Regions from separate parts of the Brevibacillus sp. BC25 genome, predicted to be linked through region 1. Evidence: predicted binding sites of a transcription regulator. Region 1 holds the regulator's gene; the other holds the start of a gene.

Region 1 (3,208 bases):
TTAATCCTTTCGTAGGAGCTGAACTCTTTGGCGTAATTCCTGTTCGGTTAACGGCTCCAAATGCAACAAAGCCTCGTATGGATCATCACCCGGAATATGAAAGTATTGAGCAAATGCAGGCTCTGTTTTGATGCCGCTTTGCTTCAGAGCTCTGATATGTTGGTACGCATCCAAGCCTCCTATGTCTAACAGTCGTTCTTCGATGTCCATATGACGATAGGCGTTTTGCTTTTCGACAGCTACCGGTTGAGCAAACAATTCAAACCAAAAGTCAGCTGTGAAAAACGAAATAACGCACGTGGGAGTACTTTTTACATCTAGGTGTGTCACTTCAAATCCGGGCAAGCAGCCAAATGCTGTACGAACTGCCTGCACAAACTGTTCCAGATCATGACTCTCGCAAATAATGTCCAGATCGCTTTGCTTGACGTCAATGTCTAATGGGATGGTTCCGGCAAGCACTGGACGATAATCGGATAGTACCTCCATGATGTGCGTCTGTTGAATCGCTTCCCACGCCGCTTTTTGGCGCATCGTTCCTCTGCTCAAGTAAGAGAGATCATGCCAATTTCTCAAGAGACTACCTCCATGTCTACTTTCTTTTAAAATAGTTTAGACAAAAGTGAATAAGTACGCAACGAAATCGGTAATCACTCGTATACCTAGATGAAGGGAGTGTAGTAGATGGAAATATTTTTGTGGGTAGTGGTTGTGTTATTGTTCTTGCTAAGCATCGCAGGAATTTTTTTACCAGTTTTACCTGATACGATATTACTGTGGGCGGGCTTTTTGCTCTATCACTTTTTCATTGCAGATCCAGGAGCGGGATTGCCCGCATCCTTTTGGTGGGGAATGGTCGTTCTAAGTATTCTACTTTATGGTGCTGACTTGCTCACGAACATGTACTTCGTAAAAAGGTACGGAGGGTCCAAGTGGTCGTCCATTGCTGCTGCGGTTGGAATTATCCTCGGGATCTTCGTATTCCCACCGTTTGGTATGTTGATCTTGCCGTTCGTATTCGTCGTCCTCGTAGAGTTGATGGTGCAGAAGCAGTCGATGGAGCGAGCAGTGAAAGCGGGCGTAGGCTCACTGATCGGATTTTTGGGCAGTGCGGTCGTAAAAGTCATATTGCAAGTTACGATGATCATCTGGTTTTTTGTCGCCAGATAACATACGGAAAACGAAAAGGACAGCCGAGGCTGTCCTTTTTTACGTGGAAATTAGTGAATGAGTCGATATACACCGATGACTTTACCGAGAATGGTGACATGCTCCAGAATGATCGGTTCCATCGTGGCATTTTCCGGTTGGAGACGGAAGTGGTTCTTTTCTTTGAAAAATCTTTTGACGGTTGCTTCGTCTTCTTCTGTCATGGCTACGACAATGTCACCATTGTTCGCTACGTGCTGTTGGCGAACAATTACGTAATCTCCGTCGAGAATCCCGGCATCAATCATACTGTTCCCGGAGACGCGCAGCATATAGACCTTGTCAGAAGTCACGATATTGTCTGGAAGCGGGAAGTATTCTTCCACATCCTCAATGGCAGTGATCGGTTGTCCAGCGGTTACTTTTCCGATTACTGGCACACGGACGACAGAGTCTTCGAAATTGTCTTGAAAACGATCTTCATCTGATAGCAATTCGATGGCGCGAGGTTTGGTAGGATCTCGACGAATGAGGCCTTTTTTCTCTAAGCGTGCCAAATGCCCATGTACCGTTGAGCTGGAAGCTAGTCCAACAGCCTCCCCAATTTCACGTACAGAAGGAGGATATCCTTTATCACGAACTTCCTTTCGTATGAACTCGATGATGGCTTGTTGTCTACTCGATAATTTTGACATAGAAAGACACCCCTGATTTCTCGAACATATTTTCCTATATTATACCATGGGAGCTTGCGTTCGACAAACATAAGTTCGATTCTTTGTTGACATGAACATATGTTCTCATTTATCATGAGGTTACAAGTGATCAGAACGTATGTTTGTGAGGAGGCCATTATTATGAATTCATCGACAGAACAAAATCGTTTCGAGAAAAAAGAAGAACGTCGTGTTCGTTTTGGTATCACGAGAGGACAAGCTCTCTTGTTTCTTATTACATTTACTCTCTTTTTTTACTTATTGACCGAACTAGTGTTTGCTTCTTCGCCAATGGAGGAGCCACAAGGTATAGAAGTAACCGTACAATCTGGAGATAGCCTATGGTCGTTAGCTGTTCAATACAATGCAGATCAGCATATGGATGTTCGCGACTATATAATAGAAATTAAAGATGCGAACGGTTTAGAGAGCAACAGGATTTACCCAGGTCAGACTCTCATCCTTCCTGATACTCCGTAAGTGTTCGGCTGTCTTGCGGGATCATTCGAATGTGGTATAATGAAGCGGCACTACTACAGAGTGGGAGGAACCAGCAGTGGTATCTGACGCAGAAATTAAACGCATTAACGAATTGGTCAAAAAATCTCGCGAAGAAGGTTTGACCGAAGAGGAAAAGCTCGAACAAAAAGCATTGCGCCAAAAGTACATTGACGCTGTTAAGCTTTCATTGAGAGCAAATTTGGATTCCATCCGTTATGTGGAAGACCTTGAAGAAAATAAACCAAAACAGTAAGATAACAATTACTGATACGACAGACATCCTCGCTTGACGCTAGGGTGTCTTTTTCTGTGACATACATAACGCTTTGATATTCAGGGAGGGAAAGCGATGGCGTGGATAGCTGTGGCGGTTGGAGGAGCAGTTGGCTCACTTTTGCGCTACCTATTGTCTTTGCTTGCGAATCAGCCGGGATGGCCGTGGGGAACTTGGATCGCCAATGTTTGTGGATCTTTGATCATCGGCATCTTGTTCGTGCTGGGGAAAGAACGTGGCATTTTATCTCCGACACTCTATCTTTTATTTGCAACGGGGGTTATGGGAGGATTTACGACGTTCTCTAGCTTCTCCTTGGAAGTGGTCTCTTTTTGGGGAGAAGGTCAGCTGTTGCGTGGCACTTTGTACGCTCTTCTCAGTTTGGGAGTCGGACTACTTTCTTGTGCGGTTGGAATATGGTTGGCTAGGCAATGGTCCTAATACGTCCAATGACACGATACATGTGAGGGGGAATGAATGTGAGTACACAGCATCGTGATTATGAATGGGAACAAAAAAAGCTGGATGAAACAATTTCAGCGATCGACGAAGAAATGGAGCAGCTTCG
Region 2 (3,208 bases), 240 kb from region 1:
AGTAGATTCAAAAATAAAAAGCATGTTATTTCCTTCCAGGTGTATATGGGAAAGCCATTCGATAAAAAAAGTAAGAGGAATTTGATCTAAAAACAGAGCATCAACTACATTGTTTTTGAAATCTTTAGATGATCTTCCAGGTTTAACATGAAATTGAACTTTTAATTTATTCAGTTCATGAAGTCCAGCCTTATCTAAAAAAAACAATAGGTTTGTTTTTTTGAAATCTTCGAGGTCATTGTATATCATCAAAGCATATCACTCCTCAAATTTTATGGTGAAATACTGCATTTTATCCTTTGAAATGCTCTAAAAACTTATTGAAGTACAGACTTCTTTGGTGAAAAGTGCTCCATGAACTTAAATTTAGAGCATTTTATTTGATTGCATATTTTCATTCAATCTTAACCACATATTGAGTGAGCTCAGTTCTAGCGATTAGTTTTACCTTTTTGGCGAGAACCAAATTCGAATCTTCTGCCAATAATAATTGATCTTTATTAATAGGATGAATTAGGTACCATTTCTCAATTTGTACTGATGGTGATGAGTTAGGATAAATAATTGATAATGGTGAACTGGAAGCATTCATTTCTATGTAGTAAGCCTTTTTTGGGACCATCATCTTGTTAATGATAATGAAATAAAAAAAATAAAGTGGTGTAAAGATATTTGCAGTTAAGAACATTGTGGTAAAAATTTTAAAACTCATACCGTTTTGTTGCTGGACAGCCTCAGCAGTAATAGGAGTAATAATTAGACTCAAATATGGAAAGGTGCAAAAAACCAAGACTATACTTACTATGCGGAAAGTCTTGTTGTTTCTTAGTGAGTTTAAGCTTGATGTCTCCGTTATTATGTAAGCAAGACTGGTATGCATTGTAGATACGAAAAAAAGAACACTAAATAAAACTTGATTCATATCGCCTAACAATAAATCGTATTCGATATATACCATAACCAAAACACTTGTGAGAAGGGCAAGCATCATGTTGGTTAGAATAAAGGTGAATATTTTATTTGTGATACGTTGCTCTTTAGTTAGTAACCGTAATTCAATGCTACTAGCTGAAAAGAGTGTTAACACATCGAATTTGTAAATCATAAATAAGACAATAACTACTGCACTTGTAATATAGGTCGGTAAACCCAGTTTATCAAATAAATTCAGTAATTCCGTACTAGTCATTCGGGTCAACCTTTCAATTATCTAAATGGTGTGATTATTACAGATCATTAGAACAATAGGGATTAAGAACCGTATTATTGTTGCATCTGACATAAGCTTTGATAGGTCCATAAGCATTCCTCTTAGAATAGGCATATTTTAGTAGTTACACGTATAATAATGTTTTATAGGTAAAAAATCCGTCGTATTATGTCGAAAATCAGGAATATTACCATATTTACTTTTAAGTAATGGCGAAAAATGAAAAAACCTGCTATTTAAGCAGGGGAAAGTTAGTCTACAGCAAGTTTTAATCTATCATGCATTTTTTGTAATCGTGCTCCGCATAGTTGCGGTGTCACTTTAAAGTGGTCCGATAAAATGTCTAAAATATCAGGCTGCTTGAAATCATAAGCAGCAATCATATGGAGTGGCAGCGCAGCATACCTTGTAAAATTCCTTGCATCCCATTCCTGTAGCTCACGAAAGGAAGCGGGCATCATTAGTTGGCGTCCTGAGTGACGAAGGATATGGCATAGCTCATGGTAAAAGTGCTCCCTTTGCACAAGTGAAGGGAGTCGTTTGTCTATCGTTATACTTTTGAAACGGCCGTACTCATATGACATTGATGGGATCTCTTTATAAAAAAGATGGATGCCTAGTGATCTTGCAATACGCTGCTCGTCTAATTCGTCAGGTGTTTTTATCCCAAGTTTTCTGTAAAAGTGGCTTATCCAGGATTCAAGTGAGGTAGGAGAGTAGGACAATTTCATCAGATCACCTCTTGGGAACGTTTGTTCTTGTGGGTGTATTTTACCAGATGCTGAGACTATTTTCCATTCTAAAAACAATGTATAATTTTTGAAGATTAACTGCTACGGGAATTAGTTGGTCCGTGATAGGCACAGGAATAGATGAATGGATCAAAAATAAATTCAGAGGAGATAAAAATGGACAATTGGATTCCATTGTCGCATGAGCAATATGGTCTGGTTTGGGATAATTTTTATAAGGATTTCAATTTCAAACCTAGTGTCCATAGCAGTGATTGGCCTTCCTATCGTTTACCGGTACCTTTTGTTACTTTTGATATTACTGAATATACGGATGACGATATCGATGATCTGGAGGAAAAGTGCATTACCAACTTTAGAGCGGTAACTGGGTCTGACGAATACATCTACGCACTGGATTGGCACCACACATCGTACCACTACAATCCGCATTTAGAGAATGGCAATGCAAGGATAGGGTTTTACCCAGATGGTGACTATTACTTCTTTTTGAATAAAGATTTTAAGTGGGGATATTTAGGGCATCCTTGGGAACAATCAATTAGCATTTTTGGAGAAGAACTGATTCATCAGTTTGAAACCAATAGACCAACTATAATTGGGAAGATAATGTGCAGTAAACGATGAAGTATTACTCTAATTAGTGCGTATATCTAAAACAAAATTAAAGGCAGCTGTATGGTTCAACATTCTTTTTACAAGCTTATTACTATGCCTCTTGATCACTGATCAGGAGGTTTTGTCGTTTTATGTCGGCAGAATGGTGTAGGTATTTAGAATTATTTATCGAATAGTACTGTAGCTACATTAACTACTTCTTGGAGGGATCATAATGGATCAAAGAGATTCTGAAAAAATTATTAGACTAGCTCGAGAGGGTAAACAGATCTCGAAAATTTGGGAAGAGGATTTTCCAAACTATGATTACTGGGAAATTTACGTAGAAGTTCATGCAGCTGGCGAACGGAGTTCTCTTGGAATAAAGAGAATGATAACTGGTAGATTAAATAAACTGCAAACAGTTAATGGAACAGAAAGAGAAGAGATAATACAAGAAATTGATGATTTAGTTAGCCATCTTTACTCTAGGTATAAAGAGAGTCAGAAAAAACTAGATGAAATAAGAGGAATTATTGGTGGTTAAGCAACGAATCTTTTGAGTCATGTTAAAGAATGTAAACAGTTGAAATGGATCAAGTTTTTGTGGAGGTAATTATATTGATTCGAATAGCACATGTAAAAGTAA

Evidence for each region. Region 1 encodes LexA, which represses DNA repair genes until DNA is damaged. Its sites were predicted from a motif close to CGAACATATGTTCG; they were not measured.
Region 2: a site for LexA is predicted at 1,956-1,969, ahead of PMI05_RS07800 (ImmA/IrrE family metallo-endopeptidase). Genes of this name have one in related genera too.

Annotation. Positions count from the first base shown of each region.
Region 1 is NZ_AKIX01000028.1:62,135-65,342, reverse strand. Features, by position in the region: gene PMI05_RS06500 (DUF4269 domain-containing protein) at 1-576, opposite strand; gene PMI05_RS06505 (SOS response-associated peptidase) at 1-4, shown strand, start outside; gene PMI05_RS06495 (DUF456 domain-containing protein) at 685-1,170, shown strand; gene lexA (transcriptional repressor LexA) at 1,221-1,844, opposite strand; gene PMI05_RS06485 (LysM peptidoglycan-binding domain-containing protein) at 2,007-2,345, shown strand; gene PMI05_RS06480 (DUF896 domain-containing protein) at 2,422-2,619, shown strand; gene crcB (fluoride efflux transporter CrcB) at 2,716-3,081, shown strand; gene PMI05_RS06470 (UvrD-helicase domain-containing protein) at 3,120-3,208, shown strand, end outside.
Region 2 is NZ_AKIX01000028.1:303,087-306,294, reverse strand. Features, by position in the region: gene PMI05_RS07810 (hypothetical protein) at 1-252, opposite strand, end outside; gene PMI05_RS07805 (hypothetical protein) at 395-1,189, opposite strand; gene PMI05_RS07800 (ImmA/IrrE family metallo-endopeptidase) at 1,462-1,941, opposite strand; gene PMI05_RS07795 (DUF2716 domain-containing protein) at 2,119-2,589, shown strand; gene PMI05_RS07790 (hypothetical protein) at 2,795-3,106, shown strand; gene PMI05_RS07785 (AAA family ATPase) at 3,181-3,208, shown strand, end outside.